DNA from 3 places in the Cupriavidus oxalaticus genome. Region 1 is predicted to be linked to each of the others. Evidence: predicted binding sites of a transcription regulator. Region 1 holds the regulator's gene; each other region holds the start of a gene.
What was found. The regulator LexA, encoded in region 1, represses DNA repair genes until DNA is damaged. The targets are predictions, from matches to a motif close to ACTGTATNNNNATACAGT.

Region 1 (10,297 bases):
TGACGAGATGGCGCGGCATCTGCAGCACGTCGACGGCGTGATGATTGGCCGCGAGGCATATCACCAGCCCTATGTACTGGCTGAAATGGACGTGCGCTTCTATGGCGACGCCGAGGCAACAGTGCGATCGCGGCTGGATGTAGAGCTAGCGATGCAGGGTTATATCGGCGACATGGTCGAACGCGGCGGGTATATGGGCGCAGTCACTCGACATATGCTGGGGCTGTACCGCGGCGTTGCGGGAGGACGAGGCTGGCGCCGCGTGCTGTCCGATGCAAAACGCATGCATGCCGCGCGCACTCGCGCCGATGTGGATGCACTGTTTGCCGAGGCGCGTACACACCTGCGTCCCCTGGCGTCAGAGCCGCTGGCGGCATAGCACGATTCGCGCTGAACGCTGGGCATCGTCCCGCTATGGGCGCTTGAGTCCTTGCTCTAACACCGAATCGCCAATCTATGCATCGGTTCCCGAGGGTAGCGGGTGCGACACTTGCCATGTCGGATCGACTGGAAACCGGCGTCCGTAAAGGGTTTCAAAGGGATTCCCCTAATTCGCCGGGGCAGGGCACTTTTTTACACTGTGCCTGCCCTCGAATACAGGGCTTTCTTCAACTGATTATTCAGCCCGCTTCGGCGGGCTTTTTTTTCGTCGGCGCGTCCGGCGCTTTTCGTTTACCCGAATGGTGTAATTCCCGGATGACAGTTACATTGCAACGGCCTTCAGGGCATTTGAGATCGCTAAAGTTAAGAGTCCGCGCTGCGGACTCTTTTTTTGCCCTGTTGCGATCGCACCATTCGAGCCGATTTGACCGCACGGCATGGAAAAGAGTTCCATCGGTCACGCCTGGTGCGCGAAATCTATCGCGAAGTATGGCTGATGCCGACGTCCAGCGTTCCGTAGGCCGTAATCCCCGACTCCCGTCCATCGGCTCCGCCGCCCGCACAGCCCGCCAGGGCCGCGACCATTCCCAGCAGCGACAAGACTCCCGCCAGGCGTCCAAGCATTGTTCGCATGCTCCTTCCTTGCAATCTTCCAGAAGATGGTTGGGCCACGGCCAATGCGCCAGGTTCCGGCGAACCTCTGTCGCGCCCGCGTACCGCCCCCATCTCTGGCAACCTGGCCTGCGTGCTACGATTCTTCGCATCGCCACAGGCGAATGGACGGCAGCAAGCGTGGACAAAGCGAACGCAAACAACGAAGAGTCATTCGGCGAGGTGTTTGAGGACTTCAGGCTGGTCTGGGTCGCTGAACCACTACAGGATGGCAAATGGACGGCGCGCTACTGCTGGCACCACGGCACCTCGGAAGCGTCGGGCAGGGCGCTGCAGGAGGCCGTCCTCAACGGCAAGTCACGGCGGCTGCTGGGCCACTTCGACACCGAGGCGGAGACCATTGCCGCCATCAAGCAGGCAGTGTTGCTGGAGGCCAAGTGGCAGCCGCGCAAGGCGTGATGCAGGCCCCGAAAAAATTTGTGCGGAATACTAGCCATCTCGGAAAAGTGTTTGTATAATCTTGGTTTTCGTCGATCAGCGCTTCGCTGATGACCTCTACGGTGGCTGTAGCTCAGTTGGTAGAGTCCAGGATTGTGATTCCTGTCGTCGTGGGTTCGAGTCCCATCAGCCACCCCAAGTTGCCAAGCAAAACAGCGCCTTTACGGGCGCTGTTTTGCTTTCTGGATCTGATTCCAAAGGGTTCATATGTTCCTTCGAGCAGCGGTAGTGGGCGCTGGCGTGGCAGTGGCCGCGATGATGGCCGGGTGTGCCACTGGCACGTCGGAAAAAGACATTCGTGCGCGTCCCCCGATGCGCTTGTTCACGCCGGCAAAAATGGCTGACGTTGCCAAATGCCTGCGCAACAATCTCGGCGATGAGGCGACGGTCGTCAACCTGCCGGCACGGAACCAGACGGAAATCCGGATCGGGCAGCCAAACGGCAGCGGCGAGTTTGCCTATGCCTACCTGATTTCGCTGACGGCCAGGCCTGATGGCACGGCCGTCGAACTCCGCAAGACCAATACATGGTTCCCGCAGATGACGCCGGAAGAACTGGAAACGGAAACCAAGGCGTGCGCGCGTAGCTGATTCAGGGCAGGGCGCAGGTCAGAAAGTGGCGCCGCTTCAAACGGCCAGCTTGTTCGTGGTTTCCAGTTCAAGCATCCTGCAGATAGCGGCCATGCTGCCTACCATGGTCCGGCGCTGCGCGCCCTGATAAACGCGTACGCCCTTGCACTGGCGGAAGGGTACCGGCTTGACCGGGCGGCGGGCGGCGACGTCGTGGGTTTGCGGCATGGTTGCACCTCTTTTTTCAGGCAAAAGCGGGGTCAACACCCGGCAAGCCGGGCGGCGTCTGCAAAGCAATGGAGCGTGTGGGTCCGTGCAGGCGCAAGGCCTGCCGTGCCCGGCTAGAAGCCGGAGGATCGGATCAGGCCGACCGCGATGCCTTCCAGCGAAAACTCTTCGCGCCCGGGTTCAACGATGATGTTGGCGAAGTCCGGGTTTTCCGCGATCAGCTCGATATGACCGCCGCGGCGCTGCAGGCGCTTGACTGTGACATCGTCGCCGAGCCGTGCCACCACGATCTTGCCGTTGGGCGCTTCGCTGGCGCGGCGCACGGCGAGCAGGTCGCCGTCGAGAATGCCGGCGTCGCGCATGCTCAGGCCGCGTACGCGCAGCAGATAGTCGGGGCGTTCATCGAAGACCGAGGCATCGACCTGGTACTGGCGGTCGATATGCTCGGCGGCAAGGATGGGGCTGCCGGCGGCAACGCGCCCCACCAGCGGCAGCGTCAGCTGCAATACGCCAGGGACAGGCAGCGAGAACTGGTCCGGCATTTCCGAATCGCTGCGCGAAACCTTCAGGCGGATGCCGCGCGAGGCGCCCGGCGTCAGCTCGATCACGCCCTTGCGGGCCAGCGCCCGCAGGTGTTCTTCCGCGGCATTTGGCGAGGAAAAGCCGAATTCGGCAGCAATTTCGGCGCGCGTGGGCGGGAAGCCGGTACGGCGGATCGTACTGCGGATCAGATCGAAAATCTGCTGCTGCCGGGGTGTCAGGGTCGCCATGGGATCGCCGTTCCGTGCGGGCGCGCTGGGCAGGGGTGGGAGCGGGTTGCCCACGAACGGGGCTGTCCGCAAATCCTGCATCCGGCGGGCCGGGCACTGTATGTTTAAACAGTATGCTGTGATTTTATACAGTATCGGCGTCAGCGCAAGCAGAATTTTTGGCGGCGCGCGGTGACCGATAGGCCTCGGCGCACGCCATGCAGGCGGAGGTCCGCCATTACAATCGCGATTCGATGCGCCCTGCGCATGCGTTACCTTCCTGTTTCCTGCCCCCCAGCACCCATGAACCAATTGCCTCGCATCGTTGTATTGGCTACCGGCGGCACCATTGCCGGCGCTTCGGGCAACCCCGCCAGCAGCGCACACTACCAGGCGGCCACCGTGCCCGTCTCGTCGTTGCTGGCGGCGGTGCCGGCGCTGAAGTCGGTGGCGCGGATCGAAGCCGAGCAGGTGGCGCAGGTCGACAGCAAGGACATGACCTTCGCGCTGTGGGCCGCGCTGGCGGCGCGCGTCGAACACTGGTCTGCGCAGGCGGATGTGGCGGGCATCGTGATCACGCACGGCACCGACACGCTGGAAGAGACCGCGATGGCGCTGCACCTGACGCAGGCGTGTCCGGTTCCGGTGGTGATGACGGCAGCGATGCGACCGTCCACCTCGCTATCCGCCGACGGCCCGCTCAACCTGCTCGACGCGGTCCGGGTGGCGGCGCATCCGGATGCGTGCGGTAAGGGCGTGCTGGTGGTGCTGAACCAGCAGATCCACGCGGCGCGCGATGTCGCCAAGGCGCATACGTCGGCGGTGGATGCCTTCGTGTCCCAATGCGGGCCGCTCGGGATGGTGCAGGATGACTACGTGCGCTTCGCCCGCACGCCCCGGCAGGCATGGGCGATCGGGCCGATGCCACGCGCATGGCCGGTGGTTGAGATCGTCGCAAGCTACGCGCAACCGGGCCGGATCGCCGTCGACGCGCTGGTGCAGGCCGGCGTGGCGGGCCTGGTGGTGGCCGCGGCCGGCAATGGTTCGATACATGAAGTCCTGGCGGAAGCCCTGGTGGATGCCGCCATCGCCGGCGTGGCAGTGGTGCGCAGTTCACGCACCGGGGCAGGCCATGTGGCGATTCCGGCGCACCCCAGCCCGTCCGATGGCGTTTTTGTCTCTGCCGCGGACCTGAACCCATACAAGGCGAGGGTGCTGCTGGCACTGGCGCTTGCGGCGGATCCTGCGCTGGCGCGGGACCCCTTGCGCCTGCAGGCAGCGTTTGCCCAAGCCTGAGGCAGGCTTGCTGCTTGCACGGCGGACCGGCGCCGGGCTATAATTTACGGCTATTCAACCTTGCCACACCGGACTCGTGACGCCCGGGTGGCTAATCCCAAAAGGAGCGTCAATGCGTCATTACGAAATCGTCTTCATCGTCCACCCGGACCAGAGCGAACAAGTGCCGGCCATGATCGAGCGCTACAAGCAGCTCGTGACCTCGCAGAACGGCAACGTTCACCGCGTGGAAGACTGGGGCCGTCGCCAGATGGCCTACATGATCCAGAAGCTGGCCAAGGCTCACTACGTTTGCCTGAACATCGAATGCGGCAAGGACACCCTGGCTGAACTGGAACACGCGTTCAAGTTCAACGACGCCGTCCTGCGCCACCTGATCGTGCAGACCAAGAAGGCCGAGACCGCTCCTTCGCCGATGATGAAGGAAGTGCAGCGCGAAGAAGCCCGCAAGGCTGCGCAAACGACCACCGAAGGCCAGCCCGCCTGAGTGCGGACTGCGGTGCGAGCCACGGCTGACAGCGTCGGCCAGGGCGGCACCGATGGCAAACAGCAAGAGGCCCCGCGTTGAACCAGCTTCGGCTTGCCGCCACGTTGGCGGAACGCGACGCCCTGCGCTATACCCCGGCCGGGGTGCCCGTCGTGAACTGCATCCTGCAGTACAGCGGCGAGGCGGTCGAGGCGGAAACGCCGCGGCAGGTCGAGTTTGCCATCGCAGCGATGGGGATCGGGCCGGTTGGCCAGCGGCTTGAGCGGCTCCCGCTCGGCACGCTGCTCGACTGCGAAGGATTCCTCGCCCGCAAGCACCGCAACAGCAAGGCTCTCGTCTTTCACATCACCGGATGTAAAGCATTCGTAAAGGATTGAATCATGGCATTCGTCAAACGTGACAACAAGAACAAGAAGCGCTTCCAGCAACAGAACCCGCTGTTCAAGCGCAAGCGCTTCTGCCGCTTCACCGTGGCTGGCGTGGAACAGATCGACTACAAGGATCTGGACACCCTGAAGGACTTCATCGGCGACAACGGCAAGATCACGCCGGCCCGCCTGACCGGTACCAAGGCCCACTATCAGCGTCAGCTGGATACGGCCATCAAGCGCGCGCGTTTCCTCGCGCTGATGCCGTACACCGACCTGCACAAGAACTGATAGGCCCTAGGTCCGTAACGGAGAAAATACGATGCAAGTCATTCTGCTGGAAAAAGTCATCAACCTGGGCAACCTGGGTGACATCGTCAAGGTGAAGGACGGTTACGCACGTAACTTCCTGATCCCGTCGAAAAAGGCGCGCCGCGCCACGCAAACCGCGATCGGCGAGTTCGAAGTCAAGCGCGCCGAGCTGGAAAAGGCCGCTGCCGAGAAGCTGGCCGCCGCGCAAGCCGAAGGCGAGAAGCTGAACGGCCTGACCGTCCAGATCAGCCAGAAGTCGGGTGTGGACGGCCGTCTGTTCGGCTCGGTCACCAACGCCGACGTCGCCGTGGCACTGGAAGGCCAGGGCTTCAAGGTCGAGAAGGCTCAGGTTCGCCTGCCGAACGGCCCGCTGAAGATGGTGGGCGACCACCCGATCAGCGTCGCGCTGCACACCGACGTCGTGGTCGACGTGACTGTGTCGGTGCTGGGCGAGCAGGTCTAAAACCTGTTGCAGCGGTGCCGCGCCGCGGCGCCGCGTGAAGCACTGCAAGCAGAAAAGGCAGGAGCCCTGGCTCCTGCCTTTTTTGTTGTCCCGCTTGCGCTGGCTGGCAGATGTCAGGCAGATGTCGGGCAAATGTCCGCTGTAGTGCGTCCTCCTGCCAGCGCCCCGCCGTTATAATCCCTCCCCATGAACGCGCCCGTCGCCGACCCCCAACTCGACAACCTCAAGGTTCCGCCGCATTCCATCGAAGCCGAGCAGTCGGTGCTCGGTGGCCTGCTGCTGGACAATGCCGCCTGGGACCGCATTGCGGACTTCCTTTCGGAGGCGGATTTCTACCGCTTCGACCACCGGATGATCTTCCAGAGCATCGCCCGGTTGATCTCGGCCACCAAGCCGGCCGACGTGATCACGGTCTACGAAATGCTGCAGGTTGCGGGCAAGGCCGAGGAGGTTGGCGGGCTGGCGTACCTGAATTCGCTGGCACAGAACACGCCCAGCGCGGCCAATATCCGCCGCTACGCGGAAATCGTGCGCGAGCGTGCGGTGTTGCGCAAGCTGGTCACCGTGGCCGACGACATCGCCTCGGCCGCCTTCGCGCCCAAGGGGCGGGAAGTCCGCGAACTGCTGGACGAAGCCGAATCCAAGGTGTTTGCGATCGCCGAGGAAGGCGCGCGCGGCCAGGCCGGCTTCCAGGAAATCCAGCCGCTGCTGACGCAGGTGGTGGAGCGGATCGACGAGCTTTACCATCGCGACAGCACCAGCGACGTGACCGGCGTGCCCACGGGCTTCGTGGACCTGGACCGGATGACCAGCGGCATGCAGGGTGGCGACCTGATCATCGTGGCCGGCCGTCCGTCGATGGGCAAGACCGCGTTCTCGCTGAACATCGGCGAGCACGTGGCGGTGGAGCAGGGCCTGCCGGTGGCGGTGTTCTCGATGGAAATGGCGGGCACGCAGCTGGCCATGCGTATGCTCGGCTCTGTGGGCCGGCTGGACCAGCACCGGCTGCGTACCGGCCGCCTGCTGGATGAAGACTGGCCGCGCCTGACGCATGCCATCCAGCGCATGAACGATGCACAGCTGTTCATCGACGAAACCCCGGCGCTGAACCCGATGGAACTGCGGGCGCGCTCGCGTCGCCTGGCGCGCCAGTGCGGGCAGCTCGGCCTGATCATCATCGACTACCTGCAGCTGATGTCGGGCTCCGGCGGCGGTGAGAACCGCGCGACGGAAATTTCAGAAATCTCCCGTTCGCTGAAGGGCCTGGCCAAGGAGCTCAACTGCCCGGTGATCGCGCTGTCGCAGCTGAACCGAAGCCTGGAGCAGCGCCCGAACAAGCGTCCGGTGATGTCCGACCTGCGCGAATCCGGCGCTATCGAACAGGATGCCGACGTGATCCTGTTCATCTACCGCGACGAAGTCTACAACCCCGATTCGCAGGACAAGGGCACCGCCGAAATCATTATCGGCAAGCAGCGTAACGGCCCGATCGGCACGGTGCGGCTGACCTTCCTGGGCCAGTTCACCAAGTTCGACAACTTCACCGGCGGCCCGGCGTTCTTCGACAACGACACCTGACGAAGTCAAGCCCGCCCGCGAGATCGCGCCGCAGGCCGTCTCGTTTGTGCCAAATTGGCGGGCAGTGTCCGCGTAACCCTGTAAAATATTGCGCTTTGATGACAACCGCCCACCCGGCGGCTGTCGTGCTTCGCGTTCAATCCATCTGCAACACATCAGCAGCGCTACATGCGCCGCCTTAAGGAACATTCCATGTTCGGCCGATTCATGCCCACAGAGGGCAAGTTCTTCGAATATTTCAACCAGCACGCCGACTGCGCGGTGACCGCCGCCCACGAGCTCCAGGCCCTGGTCAACGACCTGCCCAACGCCGAGGCGCATGCCCGCCGCGTCCAGGCCACCGAGAAGAAGGCCGACCGGATCACGCACGACACCATCGACCTGCTGCACAAGACTTTCATCACGCCGCTGGACCGCGACGAGATCCACAAGCTCATCACGACCATGGACGATATCCTGGACCTGATGGAAGACGTGGCCGAGACCATCTCCCTGTATGACGTGACCAACCTGACCGACGAGGCGCTGCGCCTCGCCGCGATCTGCGTGCAGTGCTGCGACCAGGTCAAGATCGCGGTGGGCCTGCTCGAGGACATGGGCAACGCCAGCACCATCCTGAAGACCGCCCAGCAGATCGACCAGCTCGAGTCCGAGGCCGACCGCGTGATGCGTTCGGCCATGTCCAAGCTGTTCCGGGACGAGACCGACGTCAAGCGCCTGATCAAGCTGAAGGCCATCTACGAACAGCTCGAGACGATCACCGACAAGTGCGAGGACGTCGCCAATATCATCGAAGGCATCGTCCTGGAAAACGCCTGAGGCGGCAATCGGCATGCAGACCATTCAAATGAGCCTGTGGGTGATTGCCCTGCTGGTGGCGCTCGCGCTGCTGTTCGACTTCATGAACGGCTTCCACGACGCAGCCAACTCGATCGCCACGGTGGTGTCCACGGGCGTGCTCAAGCCGCACCATGCGGTGGCGATGGCGGCGATGTGCAACGTCGTCGCGATCTTCGTGTTCCACCTGAAGGTGGCGGCCACGGTCGGAACCGGCACCATCCAGGGTGGTGTCGTTGACCACTATGTCATCTTCGGCGCGCTGGTCGGGGCGATCGCGTGGAACGTCATCACCTGGTACTACGGGATTCCGTCGTCGTCGTCGCATGCGCTGATCGGCGGGCTGGTGGGTGCCGCGGTGGCCAAGGCCGGCACTGGCGCGCTGGTTGCCAGCGGCCTGCTGAAGACGGTGGCGTTCATCCTGGTGTCGCCTTTCCTCGGCTTCCTGCTGGGTTCGCTGATGATGGTCGTCGTCGGCTGGACCTTTTTCCGCACGCCGCCATCGCGCGTTGACCGCTGGTTCCGGCGGCTGCAACTGGTATCGGCTTCGCTGTACAGCCTGGGGCACGGCGGCAATGACGCACAGAAGACCATCGGCATCATCTGGATGCTGCTGATCGCCAGCGGCCATGTGCTGGCCGGCGATCCGCCGCCGACGTGGGTGATCGTCAGCTGCTACGTGGCCATCGGCATGGGCACGCTGTTCGGCGGCTGGCGCATCGTGCGCACCATGGGCCAGAAGATCACCAAGCTCAAGCCCGTGGGCGGCTTCTGCGCGGAGACCGGCGGTGCGATGACGCTGTTCTTTGCCTCGGCGCTGGGCGTGCCGGTGTCCACCACGCATACGATCACCGGTGCCATCGTCGGGGTCGGCTCCTCGCAGAAGATGTCGGCGGTGCGCTGGGGCGTGGCCGGCAATATCGTGTGGGCCTGGGTGCTGACGATTCCGGCATCGGCCTTCATGGCGGCGATCGCATGGTGGATCGGCCGGCATATCCTGTAACTATCCTGTAACGCGGGATTGGATGGTCTTGCAAAAAGCCAGGCAGCTGCCTGGCTTTTTGTTTGCCCGCGCGCCGGGCGCTCAGCGGTTGGCGAAGGCGGCGATGGGATCGTCGTCGTCGGGCAGCGGGGCCGGTTGCGGCACCAGCGGGACCGGGACCGGGGCCGGTGTCGCCGGCGCGGGCGGCGGCAGGTTGATCGCGCCGGCAACCACCCGCCGCGCGCCGTTGTAGCGCGAGGCCCAGTAAGGCTTGCCCATGTCCTCCAGCCGGACGGTGCCACCAGACGATGGCGCATGGACAAAGCGGTTCTGGCCGACGTAGATGCCGACGTGCGAGTTGGCGCGTCCGGTGGTGTTGAAGAACACGAGGTCGCCCGAAGCGACTTCGCTGCGGTCAAGCATGGTGCCGCGGGTGCCCATGGCTTCGGTGGTGCGCGGCAGGTTGACGTTGGCGGCACGGGATACCACATAGCGCACCAGTCCGCTGCAGTCGAAACCGGCATCCGGCGTGTTGCCGCCGTAGCGGTAAGGCGTGCCGACCAGCGACATCGCCTGGATCGAGATCTCCTCCAGTCCGGCGCTGGGATCGACCATGGGCTTGCCGGGTGCACGCGGCAAGCTGCCATGGCGAGAGGATGGGGAGCTGGCGCACGCTGCCAGCAGCAGTGCGGCGGCGCAGAGCAGCGGCAGGCCGGCCCGGGCGAGCGGGCCTGGCGGTGTGGGAGGATTGGAAGAGCTGCTGGTACGGCGCAATGGCATGCCTGGATTCCGGTCGCCGGCCTGCCGGCGCACCGGCAACCTTGCCGCTACCAGCGTAGCTGGGCGTTGCGCGTACCGGTGCTGACCTTGATCGACCTGGCCTGGCCGTTGTAAGTGGCTTCGATATTGTAGCTGCCTTCCGGCGCACGTATCAGG
Region 2 (10,297 bases), 1.7 Mb from region 1:
GTCGCCGGCGTTGAGCGTTGCGGATGCTGGACTGCGACGGTATGACCATGCGGCGCATGTCACGGCTGCGCCTAGCAACAGGGTCAGGATAGTGAGGGTCGCGCTACCGGTGATATCGGCGTGGCCGAGAGCGGTGCGTGTCAGGCCGACGGCGGCGAGCCAGCAGAACAGCAAGGCTACCCACGGCAGCGAGATCGTCGCGGTTGCCGCTGGCGTGGCGGGCCTGCGAAGCGCCAGGAACGCGACCAGCGCGAGCGCGCAGCATGCGGCGGTCCATTCGCCGTAGAACGTCGCGAGTGGGAGCGTATGCCGGGAAACTAGCAGCGGGAAGACGAATGCTGCGATGAGGGCAGCCGACGGGAGGGTTGTCCGGGACGGCGGCATTGAGGCGCCTGGTTTGGGGAAAGGCGCATGATAGCTTGTCGTGCGGGCAAAGAAAAAGCGCCCGAAGGCGCTTTCTCGCAAAGCAATATGCGAATTAGTTGACGGCGCAGTTAATGCCACGGCCCGCCGTCGTCACAGAGCAACCAGTGCCTGCCATCGTCCAGGTAACAGCCCCGCCAGCCAGTCTCGGGGTCAGAGTGATCACCATATTGGCGGGAGCGGTAGTTTGCCCCGTAGTCGTCAACGTAATCACGCCGTCCGTTACGCTGAGACCGTCGACGTAGGCAATCGTTGCTCCGGCATTACCAACGGCAATAACTGCCGGAATATCGCTACTGCCGGAGGTGCAGCCCGCAGCAGCACCGGTAGTCTGGATGCACATTGCGGTCGCAGTCTTGGTCGCGGAAATGCCAGCCAGAGCACCCGAGACCTTCGAGCGCTGGGTGTAGTCGGCATATTGCGGAATCGCGATTGCCGCCAAAATACCAACAATCGCCACCACGATCATCAGTTCAATCAGCGTAAAACCCTTCTGGACACGACGGCCCAGCTTCTTCAGTTTTTGTACCCGTTGCATGATTTGACCCCTCGAAGAGATTTTGGTTAAGCGTTGCACGTCTTCGGTTTCGTGACGCGGGGGACTAGACAGCAGTAAGCGTGCCAGCCATATCCCCCTTCCGTAGGGAGCAAAAAGCGACAAATTTCGTCACCCGACAGAGGAAAGCCCGCCGCTTTCGCCAAATTTTGTCACCTGTGCGCACTACCACCTGCCGAAGCGACAAAAAGTGCGATCACTCACATGAGTTAGTTGGAAATCGCACCGACAAGGGACGTCCGCCAAGGCGGCGACAAAAAAGGGCGGCCAACCGGCCGCCCTTCCGTGCGATGCAGTCCCCCGTCAGGCCGGCTGCGCCGACCGGCGGCTCAGCAGCTTGCCGATGATCACCACCAGGATCGCGCCGGCGGCGCCGAATACCAGGTGGGCGTGCGGCACGTGGATTTCGAACCAGGCGGCGTCGACCGGATCGCTGACCAGCATCTCGCCAGCCAGGTAGCCCAGCAGCGCGGCGCCCAGCACGATGATGACCGGGAAGCGTTCCATCACCTTGAGCAGCAGCGTGCTGCCGAACACGATCAGCGGGATCGACAGGCCCAGGCCGATGATCAGCAGCATCAGCTGGCTGCCCTCGGGGCCCTTCTGCGCGGCGGCGGCCACGGCGACCACGTTGTCCAGCGACATCACCAGGTCGGCGATCAGGATAGTGCGGATCGCGGCCCAGATATTGTCCTTGCCGTCGTGCCCTTCCTCGCCGTCATCGCCGGTCAGCAGCTGCACGCCGATATAGACCAGCAGCACGGCGCCGACGATCTTCAGGTAGGGCAGGCTCAGCAGCTTGACCGCGGCCACGGTCAGCACCACGCGCATGATGATGGCGGCGGCGCTGCCCCAGAAGATGGCCTTCTTCTGCTGGGCGGGCGGCAGGTTGCGCGAGGCGAGCGCGATCACCACCGCGTTGTCGCCGGACAGGACGATGTTGGTCAGGATGATCGATCCCAACGCAATCCAGAAAGTGGTGGAAGACAGCAGTTCCACGGGAAGGCTCCTCGAGTTCTATGTAGTGGCGGTTCTATGCGACGGCGCGCCCCGTCATCTGACGGAATTTCGGATGTCTGAAAGCGCAGACATGACTGTTTAACCGATGAACCTTTCGATTAGATTTCAATTTTGTAATCTTCAGGGGTTTCATGGCGTCAGAATCACTCACTCCAAACGACAATGCCCCCGCCGGAGGGCGGGGGCATCACATGTCCGGCCTTCCCGCGGCAGCGGGAACGGCAAGAGACCTTACAGCATCGCCTTCAGCAGGCGGCCCATCTCCGACGGGTTCTTGGTCACCTTGATACCGCAGGCTTCCATGATCTCCAGCTTGGCCTGGGCGGTATCGGCACCGCCCGAGATCAGCGCGCCGGCGTGGCCCATGCGCTTGCCCGGAGGCGCGGTCACGCCAGCGATGAAGCCAACCACCGGCTTCTTCATGTTGTCCTTGATCCAGTTGGCCGCGTTGGCCTCGTCCGGACCGCCGATCTCACCGATCATGACCACGGCGTCCGTTTCCGGATCGTCGTTGAACATCTTCATCACGTCGATGTGCTTCAGGCCGTTGATGGGGTCGCCACCGATGCCGACAGCCGACGACTGGCCCAGGCCCAGCGCGGTCAGCTGGCCCACGGCTTCGTACGTCAGCGTGCCCGAGCGCGACACCACGCCGATGCGGCCCTTCTTGTGGATGTGGCCCGGCATGATGCCGATCTTGATTTCGTCCGGCGTGATCAGGCCCGGGCAGTTCGGTCCCAGCAGCAGGGTCTTCTTGTTCTCGCGGCGCATGCGGTCCTTGACTTCCATCATGTCGCGCACGGGGATGCCTTCGGTGATGCAGACCACCAGGTCCAGGTCGGCGTCAACGGCTTCCCAGATCGCGGCGGCGGCGCCCGCGGGCGGCACGTAGATGACCGACACGGTGGCGCCGGTCTGGGCCTTGGCGTCCTTGACGCTGGCGTAGATGGGAATGCCTTCGAAGTCTTCGCCGGCCTTCTTGGGGTTCACGCCTGCTACGAAGGCGTTCTTGCCATTGGCGTAGTCGCGGCAGCCACGGGTGTGGAACTGGCCGGTCTTGCCGGTGATGCCCTGGGTGATGACCTTGGTGTCTTTGTTGATCAGAATCGACATGCTGTAATCCTTTGCTTGGCTACGCGCGGCGCGCGCAAGGGCTCAGTGAGCCCCGCGCACCGCGCGCGTTCGCGTATGGTTGCGTTCGTGCGACGGCTTACTTGCCAGCGGCAGCGGCCACCACCTTCTGGGCGGCTTCTTCCATCGTGTCGGCCGAGATGATGGGCAGGCCCGAGTCGGCCAGCATCTGCTTGCCGAGGTCTTCGTTGGTGCCCTTCATGCGCACGACCAGCGGCACCGTCAGGTGCACGGCCTTGGAAGCGGAGATCACGCCTTCGGCGATCACGTCGCAACGCATGATGCCGCCGAAGATGTTGACCAGGATGGCCTGCACGTTCTTGTTGCTCAGCATCAGCTTGAAGGCTTCGGTCACCTTCTCGGTGGTGGCACCACCGCCCACGTCGAGGAAGTTGGCCGGCTCGCCGCCGAACAGCTTGATGGTGTCCATGGTGGCCATGGCCAGGCCGGCGCCGTTCACCAGGCAGCCGATGTTGCCGTCCAGCGAGATGTAGGCCAGGTCGAACTTCGAGGCTTCGATTTCGTTGGCGTCTTCTTCATCCAGGTCGCGGTAGGCGACGATTTCCGGGTGACGGAACAGCGCGTTCGAGTCGAAGTTGAACTTGGCGTCCAGCGCGATGACCTTGCCATCGCCGGTCAGGATCAGCGGGTTGATTTCGGCCAGCGAGGCGTCGGTGTCGTAGAACGCCTTGTACAGGCCTTGCAGGGCCTGGCGAGCCTGGGCAACCGAAGCGTCGGGCACGCCGATCTTGCGGGCGATGTCGTCGGCGTCAGCGTCGGTCAGGCCGGTCGACGGCTCGATGATCAGGGTGTGGATCTTTTCCGGGGTGTGGGCAGCGACTTCTTCGATGTCCATGCCGCCTTCGCTCGACGCCATCAGCGCGATCTTCTGCGAAACGCGGTCCACCACCAGCGAAACGTACAGTTCCTTCTTGATGTCGGCGCCTTCTTCGATCAGCAGGCGATTGACCTTCTTGCCTTCCGGACCGGTCTGGTGCGTGACCAGCTGCATGCCCAGGATGTTCGAGGCGTATTGCTTGACCTCGTCCATGCTCTTGGCAACCTTGACGCCGCCGCCCTTGCCGCGGCCACCCGCGTGGATCTGCGCCTTGACAACCCACACCGGGCCGCCGAGCTGTTCTGCGGCCTTCAGGGCCTCGTCAACCGAGAACGCGGGGATGCCGCGCGGAACCGGCACATTGTATTTGCGCAGGATTTCCTTGCCTTGATACTCATGGATATTCATGCGTGTTTCCTTTCGGGTAGGCGTAAAAGGTAGAAGGGAGAAATCTGAAAAAGGAGACGAACTCTCTCGTCCGGGTGGCCGATCCTGAGAATCAGCCGGAAGTGCCGGTTGGCCTGTCGGCCGGGACAGCGTCGTTGCCGTCGTCGTTGGCTTGACCACCGCGGTCGCCATTGGCCACGGCGGGCGCCCGAGGCGCGGTTGCGGCGGCAGGTGCGGCCTCGGCCCTTGCCTTGGGCGTCGGCTGGTGACCATACCAGCGCGGGTAAAACTCACGGACCACCTCGCCGTCGAAACGCAGCGCGTGGCAGCCGTGCAACTGATAGGGCGGCTCCGGATTCGGATCGTCCTCGCCGTTGTCGCGGATACTGATGACTTCGCCGGCAAACGCCTGGATCGCGGTGCTGGGCAGCACGCCGGCGGCTTCGGTCAGGTGGGAACAGCCGTTGATGCCGGCCAGGCGCTCGCGCACCGCCTTGCGGAAGCCCTTGCGCAGGTTCAGCCCGATCAGCTTGCGGTAGGCCGGGCCGATGGTGTCGCACTGCGACGGGTACGGCACCCAGTCGGAGCAGGCCTCGGCATCCAGCACCGTCATGTCCTCGTTGATCGTGACGCGCAGCCACAGGTCGTGCAGGGGCTGGCCCTGCGGCCGGATACGGTCGCCGGCAAGTTCGATGTCGCGGGGCTTGGTGTCGGTCAGGCGCACCTCCACATCCCACAGGCCGTCCTCTCTCTGGTACGCCTCGGCCGTGATGGCACGGCGGTGGCGCAGGGAGCGGTTGACGGGCTGGGACAGAGGCATGGCCAGGCTGGAATACTGGGGGCTTGGGAACGGCGGCGCCGGAGCACCGAATAACCCGTGGAGTTTAACATGCCGCGCTGGTTTGCCCGGGAACATCCTTGTGCGGCGACTGTCGCGCCGCATTGTCGGGCGACCGCGCGCCGACCGCGCGCTAAGCACCCTGATGCCAGTGCAGGCAATGTGCCGAAAAATGCGGACGATACCGCACGCCTACGCTCAGGCGTCGTCGCCGTACGCTTCGTCGGCGCCCTGGATGATCTTGCTGACCACCGCGCGTGAAAACCCCCGCGCCACCATGAAGCGGATCTGCCTGGCACGCGCCTCCGGCGTCTCCGGCGGCACGCCGAAACGCTTGCGCCAGACCTCGCGGGCGCGCTCGGTCTCGGTGGCGCGCAGTCTTTCCTGCAGTTCGCCCAGCTGTTCGCTGCCCAGCTTGTGGGTCTTGGCTTCCTGCATCACCCTGGCCGCGCCATAGCGGGCGCCGCGGCGATGGACCAGGCTGTCGGCAAAGCGCTGGTTGGACAGCCAGTTCTCGCGCTCGAGCGCATCGAGCAGCTGCTCGAGCTGCTCCGGCGATTCGGCATGGGGCGCGAGCTTGCGCGCCAGTTCGGCCCGGCTGTGCTCGCGGCGCGACAGGTAGCCGACGGCGCGGGCTTTCAGGGACAGGGGGGGACGGGTGGCCATTGAAATCGTGAAGTTTCCACCGTGGGCCTAAACAAAAAGGCCGGCGCATCGGCGATGCCCCGGCCCCTCCGGCTGCTCCGGTGGCTGGCTGGCGCTCAGCCTTCCAGCGCTTCGGCCGGCACGACGTTGGTCGGCGCCACGCCCAGCGCCACACGCACCTTGTTCTCGATCTCTTCGGCGATGTCCGGGTTCTCGCGCAGGTACTCGCGCGCGTTGTCCTTGCCCTGGCCGATCTTGTCGCCGTTGTAGCTGTACCACGCGCCCGCCTTCTCGACGATCTTGGCATCCACGCCCAGGTCGATGATCTCGCCCTGGCGGGAGATGCCCTGGCCGTACAGGATGTCGAAGAAGGCTTCGCGGAACGGCGGCGAGACCTTGTTCTTGACCACCTTGACCTTGGTCTCGTTGCCGATGACGTCGTCGCCCTTCTTGATCGAGCCGATGCGGCGGATATCCAGGCGCACCGAGGCGTAGAACTTCAGCGCGTTGCCGCCGGTGGTGGTTTCCGGCGAGCCGAACATCACGCCGATCTTCATGCGGATCTGGTTGATGAAGATCACCAGGCAGTTGGTGCGCTTGATGGTGCCGGTCAGCTTGCGCAGCGCCTGGCTCATCAGGCGGGCCTGCAGGCCGGGCAGCGAGTCGCCCATTTCGCCTTCGATTTCAGCCTTGGGCACCAGCGCCGCCACCGAGTCGATCACGATCAGGTCGATGGAGCCCGAACGCACCAGCGCATCGGTGATTTCCAGTGCCTGCTCGCCGGTGTCCGGCTGCGAGATCAGCAGGTCGCCGACGTTTACGCCCAGCTTGCCGGCGTAGCTGACGTCGAGCGCGTGCTCGGCGTCGATAAAGGCGCAGGTGCCGCCCAGCTTCTGCATCTCGGCCACGACTTGCAGCGTCAGCGTGGTCTTGCCCGACGATTCCGGACCATAGATCTCGACCACGCGGCCGCGCGGCAGGCCGCCGACGCCAAGCGCGATGTCCAGGCCGAGCGAACCGGTGGAGACCACCTGGATGTCCTTTTCGACCTCGCCGTCGCCCAGGCGCATGATCGAGCCCTTGCCGAACTGCTTCTCGATCTGGGAGAGCGCGGCGGCAAGCGCCTTCTGCTTCTCGGCGCTCACGCCGGCACCTGCCTTCTTGTCGTCCATGGTCGTCCTTGAATCAAATGGTGTATAAATAGGCCGCATGTGGCGCGGCACCGGCTTTTGCCGGCTCCAGCGCCGGCCCGGCTGTCTGCGCGGCCGCCAATCAGGAAGCATCACTCAGGAAGCATCCCCGGGCGGCCCCAGCGGAATGTGCGGGTACTGTATAAAAAAACAGTATGCTTGGCAAGCCCCATCGCGCCCATTCTCAAGGCGCCCGGCTATGCCGGCCAGGTGGAGACAACCATGCGTATTCTGATCGCCGAAGATGACGACACGCTGGCCGATGGCCTGACGCGCTCGCTACGTCACTCGGGTTATGCCGTCGACCACGTTGCCGACGGGCTGGGCGCCGACTCGGCCCTCTCTACCCAGGCCTTCGACCTGCTGATCCTGGACCTGGGACTGCCGCGCATGTCCGGCCTGGAGGTGCTCAAGCGCCTGCGCGCCCGCGGCGCGATGCTGCCGGTGCTGATCCTGACCGCGGCCGACAGCGTCGACGAACGCGTCAAGGGCCTGGACCTGGGCGCCGACGACTACATGGCCAAGCCCTTCGCGCTGTCCGAGCTGGAAGCCCGCGTGCGCGCGCTGGTGCGCCGCGGCGCCGGCGGCGGCGCCACGCTGATGCGGCACGGGCCGCTGGCCTTCGACCAGGTCGGCCGCATCGCCTACCTGAACGAGCAGATGCTGGACCTGTCGGCGCGCGAGATCGGACTGCTGGAGATCCTGCTGACGCGCTGCGGCCGGCTGGTGTCCAAGGAACAGCTGGTCGACCACCTGTGCGAGTGGGGCGAGGAAGTCAGCAACAACGCGATCGAAGTCTACGTGCACCGCCTGCGCAAGAAGATCGAGGTGGGCGGCATCCGCATCGCCACGGTCCGCGGCCTGGGCTACTGCCTGGAAAAATTCCAGCCGGCCGTGGCGGCGCAGCACTGACGTGGCCCGGTTTATGTGGCCCCATTGACGCGGCCCGCACCTTAGCCTCACCCTTGCAGGCGAGCACGACCGCAACCGAGCGACCACCGTCGAGATGAGCCTGCTGCAACTGCCCTGGCGGCGCGCGCACCGCGCCGTGCCGCCGCCCTCCCCTGCCACGCCGCCGGACGCCGCCGACCAGGAACTGGCCGACGCACTGCCGCACCTGGAGGAAAGCACCGCCACGCCCGCGCCGCGCTCGCTGTTCGGCGAGATCCTCGACTGGATGCTGGCGCCGCTGCTGCTGCTGTGGCCGATGAGCATCGCGGTAACGTACCTGGTCGCCAAGTCGATCGCCAATGGCCCGTTCGACCGGGCGCTGGAAGCCAGTGCCATCGTGCTGTCGCAGCAGCTGCGCGAGGTCAACGGCCGCGTCACGCTGCAATTGCCCCTGTCGGCGCGCGAGATCCTGCGCGCGGACGAGACCGACAATATCTATTACCAGGTGGTCGGCAAGCGCGGCGAGTACATCGCCGGCGACCACGACCTGCCGCTGCCGTCGGAAGAAGACCAGGGCCACGCCGGCCTGGTGTCGCTGCGCGACGACCGCGTCGCCGGCAACGACGTGCGCGTGGCCTATACCTACATCGACCTGCGCAATGTCAGCGGCAACCAGCCGGTACTGGTGCAGGTGGCCGAAACACTCGACAAGCGCGCGCGCCTGGCCAACGAGATCATCAAGGGCGTGATCCTGCCCCAGTTCGTGATCCTGCCGCTGGCGGTGGTGCTGGTGTGGTTCGGGCTCTCGCGCGGACTGGCGCCGCTGACCGCGATCCAGCAGCGCATCCGCGCGCGCAACCCCGGCGACACCAGTCCCATCGACGAACGCGCCGCGCCGCAGGAGATCACGCCGCTGGTGGGATCGTTCAACGACCTGCTGGCGCGGCTGGACCAGTCGGTGCAGACGCAGAAACGCTTTATCGCCGATGCCGCGCACCAGATGAAGACCCCGCTGGCGGGGCTGCGCATGCAGGCCGAGCTGGCGCAGCGCGAGCAGTCGCCGGAAGAACTGCGGCGCTCGCTGGCGCAGATCGCGGGCAGCTCCGAGCGCACCGCGCACCTAGTCACGCAGCTGCTGTCGCTGGCGCGCATGGAAAACCTGGCCGGCGCCGGCGGCATGGGCGAGCTTGACCTGGGTGCGCTGGCGCGCGAGGTGGTCAAGGACTGGCTGCCGCAAGCCTGGGCGCGCGACATCGACCTGGGGCTGGAAGCCGACGACCACCCGGTGACGGTGCTGGGCAACCGGCTGATGCTGACGGAGATGCTCAACAACCTGCTCGACAATGCCATCCGCTACACGCCGCGCGGCGGGCACGCGACGGTGCGCGTCAGCGCCGATGCCTTCGAGCCGTTTGCCTACCTCGACGTGGAAGACACCGGCCCGGGCATTGCGCCGGCCGACCGCGAACGCGTGATGGAGCGCTTCTACCGCGTGCTCGGCACCAATACCGAAGGCAGCGGGCTGGGCCTGGCCATCGTGCGCGAGATCGTGCAGCAACACGGCGGCGACGTGCAGATTTCCGACCACGTCTATCAGCAATCGCCGCGCCTGGCCGGCGCGCATTTCCGCGTGACCCTGCGCCGCCCCACCGAAACTCCCACCTCATGAGCGACGTGCCCGCCCCTGACCTCGCCGAAGCCCGTCAGCGCCGGGCCTGGCATCGCAACCTGCGCTGGATCGCCGGGCTGCTGGCAGTCTGGTTCGTGGTTACCTTCGTGGTGGCCTGGTTTGCGCGCGAACTGCGCTTTGACTTCTTCGGCTGGCCGTTCTCGTTCTGGGTGGGTGCCCAGGGGGCGCTGGTGGTCTACGTGCTGATGGCCGCCCTGTACGCCTGGCGCATGAACCGCGCCGACGAAGCACACGACAAGGCTGACGCGCCCGCCCCCCTGCCTTCGCAGGGTGCCTTGCGCGGGCCTGGCTCCGATGCTGCATAGCGATATGCCGGCGGAGCCGCTCCGCAATGCCATGCAGGCGCTGAAGCTGGCTGCACCGCACCATGCGCAGCCCTGAAAACGGCTAGCGTATACCCCGACATTTTTGGCACTTGCGCGCCGAAATCTGTCAGAACGCAGTAAGTTTCGCCTCCCACAATCCTCTGCAACTCAGGCTCCCGGCCAGCGGCACGGGCCGTTTTCCGCGATGTTGCCGCGCCTCGCCCGAGATCCCATCCAGACGGAGGAGACAAGAATGGCAAACGTGCAAAACGTTGCGGTACCCGGAGGGGGTACCCAAAACACACCGATGACACGCGAGGAGCGCAAGGTGATTCTTGCCTCTTCGCTCGGCACGGTGTTCGAGTGGTACGACTTTTACCTGT
Region 3 (10,297 bases), 1.9 Mb from region 1:
CAGCTTGAGCAGCGGCACCAGCGAGCCCAGGCCGTACTTGCCGATGGTGAACGCCATCGCGCCGAAGGCGCCGATCGGGGCCACCTTGGTGATCACGTGCACGATGTGGAAGAACACCTTGGAGACCTGCTCGATCAGCTGCACCACGAAGCGGGCGCGTTCGCCGAGCGTAGCCAGCGCGGCGCCGAAGAACAGCGACACCAGCAGGATCTGCAGGATGTCGCCATTGGCGAAGGCGCTGAAGACCGTCTCCGGGATGATGTGCATGAAGAACTCGACCGTGCTCTGGCCGTGTGCCTTCGACACGTATTGCGCGATCGCCTTGGTGTCCAGCGTCGACGGGTCGATGTTGAAGCCCACGCCCGGCTTGAGCAGGTGCGCGGCGCCCAGGCCGATCAGCAGCGCGAAGGTCGACACCACTTCAAAGTAGAGCAGCGCCTTGCCGCCGACGCGGCCGACCTTCTTCATGTCGCTCATGCCGGCCATGCCGGTCACGACGGTACAGAAGATGATCGGGCCGATGATCATCTTGATCAGCTTGATGAAGCCATCGCCCAGCGGTTTCATGGCCACGCCTGTATCGGGCCAGTAGTGGCCCAGCAGGATGCCGACCAGGATGGCGAACAGCACCTGCACATACAGGATCTTGTAGAAGGGTTTCTTCATGGTGTCTTCCTCGGTGTTGACCGTACCCGGGGCGATGGCGCCGCGGGCGCGCGCCGTCACGGTTGCGGCGCGTTCAGGGACGGGAATTTGCAACCGGCATGCCAGTCCAACCGGTATCGCTAACTGACTGATTCACAAGGAAACGCGGGCGTTGCCGGGGCGCGCTGCCTCCAGGATTCCGGAAATCCGGAGTCCGCGCTTCCGGGGATTCGGAATGCCGAAGCCGGCAAAGGTGGCCGAGGCGCCACCTGGGCGGTGGCATGCGGCGGTCAAAGGCGTTGCGCGGGTGCCGGAAGGCGCGGGCGGGCCGCCGCGACGCCGTATAATTCCGAGCTTCCGTTCAATGTCCTGCGGCCATCCTGGCGCGCGGACCCGCCCTCCTTGTCACCGCATCGCATGAGCAGCTACTACCAGCACCACGTCTTCTTCTGCCTGAACCAGCGCGAGGCCGGCGAGAACTGCTGCGCCAATTTCAACGCCAAGGCCATGCAGGAATACGCCAAGAAGCGTTGCAAGGAACTCGGCATTGCCGGCGGCGAAGGCCGCGTGCGCATCAACAAGGCGGGCTGCCTGAACCGGTGTGAACTCGGGCCGGTGCTGGTGGTCTACCCCGAGGCAATTTGGTACACCTTTGTGGACGAGCACGACATCGATGAAATCATCGACAGCCACCTGCTCAACGGCAAGCCGGTCGAGCGGCTGATGGTGGACCGCTGAACGAGAACGAAGTCCGCGGCGCTGCCAATGCCGCAGCGCCGATGTCAGACACCGCCGCCCGCACGCCGGACGGTTTTTTCATTTTTTGCCCCCGGATTTCCGGGCCTGAGCCAGCAGGTTCATCGCCATCCTGACCGCCCCAGACCGCCCCAGACCACCCTATGAACGCGCATACCCAGGTACTTTCCATCGCCGGCCCCGTCGGCGCGATCGACGTTTCGGTGGACCTGCCGCAAGGCGAGCCGCGGGGCCTGGCGCTCGTTGCGCATCCGCATCCGCTGTTCGGCGGCACCAAGGACAACAAGGTCGCGCAGACGCTGGCGCGCGCCTTCGTGCAACTGGGCTATGCCACTGTGCGCCCCAATTTCCGCGGCGTCGGCGCGACCGGCGGCGAGCACGACAATGGCATCGGCGAGCAGGACGACCTGCTGGCAGTCGTCGCCTGGATGCGCGAGCAGACCGCGTGGTCGGCGCAGGCCGCGACGCTGCCGCTGGCGCTGGGCGGCTTCTCCTTCGGCAGCTTTGTCAGCACGCACGTGGCCCGGCGCCTGGCCGAGGCCGGCACGCCGGCGCAGCGCCTGGTGCTGGTCGGCACCGCCGCCAGCCGCTGGCAGGTGGCCGAGGTGCCCGCCGACACGATCGTCATACACGGCGAGCAGGATGACACCGTGCCGCTGGCCAGCGTGTTCGACTGGGCCCGCCCGCAGGAGCTGCCGGTGATCGTGATCCCCGGCGCCGACCATTTCTTTCACCGCAAGCTGCACCTGATCAAGCAGCTCGTCGTCAACGCGTGGGACCGGTAACGGCGCAGCGCCAGCGCACCGTACCGTCCCGCACGATCCCTTTCATGTCGGAAACAGAAACAATGCTGAATAGAGCCACGACACGCCTTTCCTCCGCCTTTGCACCAGCCGCCATCGTCGCTGCCGTCGCCACGGCCACGCTGGCCGCCGCGCCCGCCGCCGTCCTTGCGCAGGGCGTGCCGATGCCGCAGGTCGCAGCCAAGTCGTGGATGCTGTATGACGCGACCAGCGGCCAGGCACTGGCCTCGCAGAACGCCGACCAGCGCATCGAGCCGGCCTCGCTGACCAAGCTGATGACCGCCTACCTGGCGTTCGAGGCACTCAAGGAAAAGCGCCTGACGCTGGAACAGACCGTGGTGCCGACCAACCTGGTGCTCAAGGTCAAAAGCGACGAGTCGCGCATGTTCATCGAGCCCAACAAGCCGGTCAGCGTGCAGGACCTGCTGCTGGGCCTGATCGTGCAGTCGGGCAACGACGCCGCGCTGGCGCTGGCCGAGGCCGTGGGCGGCTCGGAAGAGGGCTTCGTCGCGATGATGAACCGCGAGGCCCAGCGCATGGGCATGAAGAACACCCACTTCACCAATACCGACGGCATTCCCGACCCGAACCACTACACCACCGCGGTGGACCTGGCGACGCTGACCACGCACCTGATCAAGGACTTCCCCGAGTACTACAGCATGTACTCGCAGAAGGAGTTCACCTATAACAAGATCAGGCAGCCCAACCGCAACCGCCTGCTGTACATCGACCCGACCGTGGACGGCGTCAAGACCGGCCACACCAAGTCCGCCGGCTATTGCCTGATCTCGTCGGCCCAGCGCCCGCTTGCCAATGTGCCCAACGGCCAGCGCCGCCTGATCTCGATCGTGATCGGCACCACCACCGAACAGGTGCGCACGCAGGAAAGCCTGAAGATCCTCAACTACGGCTTCCAGTTCTTCGACACGCTGCGCCTGTACGACAAGGGCCAGGTGCTGGCCACGCCGGAGATCTACAAGGGCAAGAGCGGCACGGTCAAGATCGGCGTGCAGCACGAGACCTTCGTCACCGTGCCCAAGGGCACCGGCGGCCGCCTGAAGCCGGTGCTGGAGCGCCAGGAACTGATGATCGCCCCGATCGCGGCGGGCCAGCAGGTGGGCATGGTCAAGCTGATGGACGGCGCCACCAAGGTGGCCGAGTTCCCCGTGGTGGCACTGGAAGAAGTGCCCGAGGCCGGCTTCTTCGGCCGCCTGTGGGACACCATCCGCCTGTGGTTCAAGCGCAAGTGATTGGCACGCGCGGCCTGGAGATTTGCCGGGCCGCGCCGGAGAAAACGACATGACTTCCGACAACCAGAGCAGCGGCAACAAGCCCGGCGATATCCCGCCGGAGCAGTCGCTGATCGAATACCCGAGCCATTTCCCGATCAAGGTGATGGGCTCGATGCAGGACGGCTTTGCCGAGGCCATCGTCACGCTGGTGCAGGAGTTCGATCCGGACTTCCATGCGGGCAAGATGGAGATGCGGCCTTCGAGCAAGGGCAACTACCTGGGCCTGACCGTGACGGTGTGGGTGACCAGCCGCGAGCAGCTGGATGATTTGTATCGGGCGCTGACTTCGCATCCGATGGTGAAGGTGGTGCTGTAAGGCATCTTGCATGACTAGCGCTCCCGCTTTGTTTGCTCCCCTCTCCCGCTAGCGGGAGAGGGGCCGGGGGTGAGGGCAGGCGCTGGCATACCGACGCCCGTCACTTCGTTCGACACTCCCGCCCTCACCCCCAACCCCTCTCCCGCTCGCGGGAGAGGGGAGCCGCTCCCGCAACGTATGAAGCGCGTCGGGCGCGGCATAGCTTCTTCCCCATACCAACATGAACACCATCACCCTGAAACCCGGCAAGGAAAAACCCCTGCTGCGCCGCCATCCGTGGATCTACGCGACCGGCATCGCCACCACCGAAGGCCGCTGCGAGCCGGGCTCGACCGTGACCGTGCGCGCCGCCGACGGCCGCTTCCTGGCCAAGGCTGCCTACAGCCCCGAATCGCAGATCCGCGCGCGTGTGTGGACCTTCGACGAGAACGAGCCGGTCGACCACGCGCTGTTCAAGCGCCGCGTGGCCGCGGCCATCGCGTACCGGCGCCAGTGGGTGAAGGACAGCGACGCCGTGCGCCTGATCTTCGGCGAATCGGACCGGCTGCCGGGGCTGATCGTCGACTACTACGGCAGTGGGGAAACGGGCCAGCTGGTGTGCCAGTTCAATGCGGCGGGCGTGGAGCACTGGAAGACCGCGATCGTGCAGGCGCTGGTCAAGGAGACCGGCTGCCCCAACGTCTATGAACGCTCCGACGCCGCCGTGCGCCAGCGCGAAGGGCTGGAACTGGTGACCGGCGTGCTGGCCGGCGCGGAGCCCGATCCGGCGCTGTCGGTGACCGAGCATGGCGTGCGTTATTACGTCGACGTGCGCAATGGCCACAAGACCGGCTTCTACGTCGACCAGCGCGACAACCGCAAGCTGGTGGGCGACCTGGCCGAAGGGCGCGAGGTGCTGAACTGCTTCTGCTATACCGGCGGTTTCTCGCTGGCCGCGCTGCGCGGCGGGGCGAAGGCGGTGACGTCGATCGATTCGTCGGGCGAGGCGCTGAAGATCGCCGCGGGCAACGTGACGCTCAACGGCTTCGATCCGGAGCGCGCGGCCTGGCTCGACGCCGACGTGTTCAAGACGCTGCGCGAATTCCGCGCCCAGGGGCGCCAGTTCGACCTGATCGTGCTGGACCCGCCCAAGTTCGCGCCGTCGGCGCAGCATATCGATCGTGCCGCGCGTGCGTACAAGGAGATCAACCTGGTCGGCACGCAGCTGCTGCGGCCCGGCGGGTTGCTGTTCACGTACTCGTGCTCGGGCGCGATCAGCATGGAGCTGTTCCAGAAGATCGTGGCGGGCGCGGTGACCGATGCGCGGGCGGATGCGCGCATCCTGCGCAGGCTCTCGGCCGGCACCGATCACCCGATGCTGGCGGCGTTTCCGGAAGGGGAGTACCTGAAGGGATTGCTGCTGGAGAAGGTGGCGTAAGTTCGCGCGTGGCGCGACTCAGCGCCACATATTGCGCATCCGGCTGGCCAGGTCCACCGGCGCCAGCGCCGGCTTGGCCTTCCCTTCGCCCGGCATCGGCGGCGGCGGCCATGCCCGGCTGTAGAAATTCGGCATCACGCGATTCGGGATGAACCGCGTGCGCGACGCATACACATGCCGGTCGCCGAAACCCACCTGCTGGTGCACATAGAACCGCTGCGGCACGATGACGTCCAGATGGTCCTTCGCCCGCGTCATCGCCACATACAGCAGCCGCCGCTCTTCCTCGATCTCTTCGGTCGTGCCCGTCGCCAGGTCGCTAGGCATGCAGCCATCGACGGCATTGAGCACATACACCGCCTTCCACTCCTGCCCCTTGGCCGAGTGGATGGTCGACAGGATCAGGTAGTCCTCGTCGCGCGAGGGCACGCCGGATTCATCGCTCGATGCACTGGGCGGATCCAGCGTCAGCTCGGTCAGGAAGCGCTCGCGCGCGCCATAGGTGGCGGCGATGCGCTCCAGCTGCTGCAGGTCGGCCTGGCGCGCGGCGGCGTCATCGTGCAGGCGTTCGAGGTGCGGCGTGTACCAGGCCAGCACCTGCTCGAACTCCGACGGCCACGGCGAGGCCGGCGCCATCAGCGCGCGCGCCAGCGTCAGCAGGTCGGCCCAGGCGGGCGCGGCGGCCGGCGGCGGCTCGAATTCCTGCAGCGAGAACAGCGGCTCGGTGGCCAGCGCCAGCGCATCGAGCACGCGCGCCGCGGTCTTGGGGCCGATGCCCGGCAGCAGCTGCAGCGTGCGGAAGCCCGCCATGCGGTCGCGCGGGTTTTCCAGCCAGCGCACCACGGCCAGCACGTCCTTCACGTGGGTCGATTCCAGGAACTTGAGCCCGCCGAACTTTACGAACGGGATATTGCGGCGCGCCAGCTCGATTTCCACCTGCGCGCTGTGGTCGGCGGCACGGAACAGCACCGCCTGCGCCATCAGCGCCAGGCCGGCCTCGCGCCGCGCCAGCACCTGCTCGACCACGTAGCGCGCCTGGTCGGCCTCGTCGTTGACGACGATGATGCCGGGTTTCTCCGCCGACAGCCGCTCGGACCAGAGATCCTTGGTATAGCGCTCGGCCGCCAGTCCGATCACGGCGTTGGCGGCCTGCAGGATCGGCTGCGTCGAACGGTAGTTCTGCGACAGCGTCACCTGCTGCGCGGGCGGCGTGAACTGCTGCGGAAAATCGAGGATATTGCGCACGGTCGCGCCGCGGAACGCGTAGATCGACTGCGCATCGTCGCCGACCACGGTCAGGCCGCGGCCGTCGGGCCGCATGGCCAGCAGGATCGACGCCTGCAGCGCGTTGGTGTCCTGGTATTCGTCGACCAGGACATGGTCGAAGCGCGCCCCGATGTCCTGCGCGATGGCCGGCTCGGCCATGGCCTGCGCCCAGTACAGCAGCAGGTCGTCGTAATCGAGCACGTGCTGCTTCTGCTTGGCCTCGACATAGCCGGCAAACAGCGTGCGCAGCGCATCGGCCCACATGGCGTAGCGCGGGAACTGCTGCTTGAGCACGTCCTCCAGCGGCGCCTGCGTGTTGACCACGCGCGAGTAGATCGACAGGCAGGTCTCTTTCTTGGGAAAGCGGCTGGCGGTCTCGGACAAGCCCAGGTCGTGGCGCACCACGTGCATCAGGTCGGCCGCATCGCCGCGGTCGCTGATGGTGAAGGCGGGCGCCAGGCCCAGCGTCTCGGCGTACTCGCGCAGCAGGCGCGCGCCGATGGCGTGGAAGGTGCCCGACCATTGCAGCGCGGCGCGGCCCGCGCCGGTCTGCGTGCCCAGCGCCTGGTCGACGATGCGCTCGACGCGCCGGCCCATCTCGGCGGCGGCGCGGCGCGAGAAGGTCAGCAGCAGGATGCGGCGTGGATCGGCGCCGCCCAGCACCAGGTGCGCGACCCGGTGCGCCAGCGTGTTGGTCTTGCCCGAGCCCGCGCCGGCGATGATCAGCAGCGGCCCGTCGCTGCCGTGCTCGACCGCGGCGCGCTGCTCCGGGTTGAGTCTGGACAGGTAGGCGGGACCCGGGTCGGCCGCATCGGGGGCAAGGGCGGATTCGGGATCCGCGGCGGGGGCAAGGTCCAGTGACACAGGCAGGCAGGAGGCAGGGGAAAAAGCGGGCAGGGCAAAAAGCTGGCGCCAACTGTATATCCATACAGCCTCGCAGTGCAAGCCCGCCGTGCAAGCCGCTTCGCACGGGATCGGGCACGAACCAACAAAAAAGGTGCTCGATGAGCACCTTTTGCTGGATGTTGCGGGCGACAGCGTTACGCGGACTTTGCCAGCGCCCCGTCCAGCAGCTTGTGCAGCGCATCCCACTCCGGCTCGCCCACATAGCGCTTGAGGATGCGGCCGTCCTTGTCGACCACGAAGGTGGTCGGCGTCAGCTGCACATTGCCGAAGGCCTTGGCAGCGGAGCCGTCCGAATCCATCGCGACCTTGAACGGCAGCCCGCGCGTCTTGGCGTAGTTCATCACGTACATCGGCGGGTCATAGTTCATCGCCACGGCCACGAACTCCAGCCCCTTGCCCTTGAACTGCTCGTAGGTCTTGACCATGTCGGGCATTTCCTTGATGCAGGTGGCGCAGCTGGTGGCCCAGAAATTGACCAGGTAGACCTTGCCCTTCAGGTCGGCGGTGCTGAGCTTTTCCCCCGACAGCAGCGTGAACGTGGCAGCCGGTGCGGCATTGGCCGGCGCCAGCGCGCGGTAGCCGAACCAGCCCAGCAGCGCCAGCACGACGACGGCGGCGACGATGGGCCAGGGCTTGCGGGAGGGCTTGGCGGAAGCGGAAGTGGTCATGGAAGGCGGGGAAAGCGAATTCTCTTCGGGCAACGATACATTCTAATGCCGCTGGCGCCTTGGCGTTGCGCGGGGTTTGGCTGCGGCAATCTGTCGCAATGCCGGGGTTGGCGCGCGCTTCAGCGCCGGGTGGCGATGGCGGCGCGTGCCTGGTCCAGCGCCTGCTCCAGGTAGGCGCCGTAGAAATCGGGCTGCATGCCGCGTAGCGGGCTGGCGGCGGCGCGGCCCTGGCGATCGAGGAACAGTACCGTTGGCGCCACCCGCACTTGGTGCGCCCGCGCCCAATCGCGCGCGGTGGTCACGCTGCCGTCGGCATCGCGCAGCGGCGTGGCGGCGGTCAGGTCCAGTTCGCGCACCGCGATCTCGCCGGCGGCAGCCTGCGGGCCGAGGTAATTGCGGCGCACCGCGTCGCAATAGCCGCATCCGGGCATCGACACCAGCACTACCAGCGGCTCGCCGCGCCGCGCGGCCTCCGCGCCGTGCGCGGCCAGGTCGGTGGCGGCAGGCAGGTGCGCCGTGCCCGCGGCCAGCGCCGTGCCGGCGGCCGTTGCCAGCAGCGCGCAGGCGGCCAGGCGGAACAGGGCGGTCCGGGCTGGTACTGTGACGGTGGGGCGAGGCAGGGCGGGAGCAGGCATGCGGTCGGCAAAAAACTGTCAGGCGGCGCACCATGCACCGGGGCGCCGCTTCCGCGATAATACCGGTTTCCGCCAGCAGGCGACGGCGGCCGCCAGAGCCGCTGCATGGCCTGCGCGCGCTGTCTCCCACACGCTTGCCCATGCGTCCTTTTTCGCCCCCGTCGAGCCTCGCCACTTTGGCCCGCAATCCCATGTTGCGCCGCGCCGCCGCATGCCTGGCGCTGGCCCTCTGCGCCTGTTCACCCCGCTATGACTGGCGCACGATCCAGTCCGGGGAGGGGGGCTACGCCGCGCTCTATCCCGGCAAGCCCAGCAGCGCCGCCCGCGATGTCACCATCGCCGGCCGCAAGCTGCCGATGACGATGGAGGCGGCGCGCGTCGACGACACGCTGTTCGCCGTGGGCGTGGTCACGCTGCCCGCCGACGATGAAGCGCTGCGGCGCGAGGCGCTGGCGGCGATGCAGGCGGGCCTGCTGGCCAATCTGGGCACGGCGTCGGGCGAGCCGCCGCGTACGCGCCCGGTCACGATCACGACCGCCGACAGGCCGGGGCGGCCGCTCGCCGGCGTGGAAGTGCAGGCCAGCGGCGTGTCGCCGCAGGACCAGTCGCCGCGGCGGCTGACCGCGCGGCTGGTGGCGGTGGGCGCGCGTGCCTACCAGGCGGTGGTGCTGGAGTCGGGCGACGCCGCGCGCGACCAGCGCCAGGCCGAGCAGGTGGAGCAGTTCCTCGGCGGCTTCCATCCGTTCTGAGGTCCCGAAGTCCCGAGGTCCCGAAGGGCGCCGCAGGAAAACAGGGTTAGTGCCATGGCCGCGTCGGTGCGGCGGCGGCAGTTGTCGTCAAAGGAGAATCGAAATGCGTTGGGAAGTGTGGCTGGCTTATTTCGCCGCGTGCTGGGTGATCGCGGTGTCGCCGGGATCGGGGGCGGTGCTGTCGATGAGCCACGGCCTGTCGTATGGCCTGCGCAAGACCACCACCACGATCTTTGGCCTGCAGACCGGGTTGGTAATCGTGCTGCTGGTGGCCGGCGGCGGGCTGGGCGCGCTGCTGCTGGCCTCGGAGCAGGCCTTCATGGTGGTGAAGACCGTGGGCGCGCTGTATCTGATTTACCTGGGCTTGCAGCAGTGGCGCGCGAAGGTGCAAAGCAGCGAAGGCGCCAGCGAGGGTCCCGCACGCGTGGCCGTGATGAGCCCACGCCGCCGCTTCGCCACCGGGCTGCTGACCAATGTGACCAACCCCAAGGGCATCATCTTCATGGTCGCGGTGTTGCCGCAGTTCATCGACCCCAACCACCCGCTCGCGCCGCAACTGGCGATCCTGGCGCTGACCATGTGCTGCGTCGACCTGGTGGTGATGCATGGCTATGCGCTGCTGGCCTCGCGCATGCAGGGCCTGTTCCGCAACGCCCGCGCGGTGCGCTGGCAGAACCGCTTCTTCGGCAGCGTGCTGATGGCGGTGGGCGCGGCGCTGTTTTTCGTGCGCCGGCAGCACGCCTGAGCCGCAATACTGGCGCGTGCGCGCCGGGTTTGCTTCAATGAGGGGGTGCCCCCGGCCACGGAGATCCCCCGTATGCCCGATTTGCCGAACCCCCGC

Region 2: the regulator LexA is predicted to act here: its motif matches at 7,166-7,183, upstream of recA (recombinase RecA).
Region 3: the regulator LexA is predicted to act here: its motif matches at 7,414-7,431, upstream of JTE92_RS13515 (ATP-dependent helicase).

Annotation. Positions count from the first base shown of each region.
Region 1 is NZ_CP069812.1:2,271,199-2,281,495, reverse strand. Features, by position in the region: gene dusA (tRNA dihydrouridine(20/20a) synthase DusA) at 1-379, shown strand, start outside; gene JTE92_RS22950 (hypothetical protein) at 1,174-1,452, shown strand; tRNA gene JTE92_RS22945 (tRNA-His) at 1,554-1,629, shown strand; gene JTE92_RS22940 (hypothetical protein) at 1,732-2,082, shown strand; gene JTE92_RS22935 (hypothetical protein) at 2,119-2,289, opposite strand; gene lexA (transcriptional repressor LexA) at 2,403-3,059, opposite strand; gene JTE92_RS22925 (asparaginase) at 3,342-4,334, shown strand; gene rpsF (30S ribosomal protein S6) at 4,447-4,821, shown strand; gene priB (primosomal replication protein N) at 4,899-5,198, shown strand; gene rpsR (30S ribosomal protein S18) at 5,202-5,480, shown strand; gene rplI (50S ribosomal protein L9) at 5,512-5,964, shown strand; gene JTE92_RS22900 (replicative DNA helicase) at 6,151-7,542, shown strand; gene JTE92_RS22895 (DUF47 domain-containing protein) at 7,735-8,361, shown strand; gene JTE92_RS22890 (inorganic phosphate transporter) at 8,375-9,382, shown strand; gene JTE92_RS22885 (C40 family peptidase) at 9,464-10,141, opposite strand; gene JTE92_RS22880 (hypothetical protein) at 10,189-10,297, opposite strand, start outside.
Region 2 is NZ_CP069812.1:527,205-537,501, reverse strand. Features, by position in the region: gene JTE92_RS14835 (PglL family O-oligosaccharyltransferase) at 1-384, opposite strand, end outside; gene JTE92_RS14830 (pilin) at 479-961, opposite strand; gene JTE92_RS14825 (TerC family protein) at 1,283-1,978, opposite strand; gene sucD (succinate--CoA ligase subunit alpha) at 2,231-3,112, opposite strand; gene sucC (ADP-forming succinate--CoA ligase subunit beta) at 3,210-4,376, opposite strand; gene JTE92_RS14810 (DUF2889 domain-containing protein) at 4,468-5,175, opposite strand; gene recX (recombination regulator RecX) at 5,392-5,859, opposite strand; gene recA (recombinase RecA) at 5,955-7,010, opposite strand; gene JTE92_RS14795 (response regulator transcription factor) at 7,251-7,940, shown strand; gene JTE92_RS14790 (sensor histidine kinase) at 8,035-9,588, shown strand; gene JTE92_RS14785 (DUF4212 domain-containing protein) at 9,585-9,914, shown strand; gene JTE92_RS14780 (MFS transporter) at 10,168-10,297, shown strand, end outside.
Region 3 is NZ_CP069812.1:251,971-262,267, forward strand. Features, by position in the region: gene JTE92_RS13485 (dicarboxylate/amino acid:cation symporter) at 1-666, opposite strand, end outside; gene JTE92_RS13490 ((2Fe-2S) ferredoxin domain-containing protein) at 1,063-1,383, shown strand; gene JTE92_RS13495 (alpha/beta hydrolase) at 1,545-2,186, shown strand; gene JTE92_RS13500 (D-alanyl-D-alanine carboxypeptidase family protein) at 2,249-3,457, shown strand; gene JTE92_RS13505 (HP0495 family protein) at 3,507-3,815, shown strand; gene JTE92_RS13510 (class I SAM-dependent rRNA methyltransferase) at 4,036-5,232, shown strand; gene JTE92_RS13515 (ATP-dependent helicase) at 5,251-7,362, opposite strand; gene JTE92_RS13520 (TlpA disulfide reductase family protein) at 7,539-8,072, opposite strand; gene JTE92_RS13525 (SoxW family protein) at 8,192-8,707, opposite strand; gene JTE92_RS13530 (hypothetical protein) at 8,848-9,456, shown strand; gene JTE92_RS13535 (LysE family transporter) at 9,560-10,201, shown strand; gene JTE92_RS13540 (hypothetical protein) at 10,274-10,297, shown strand, end outside.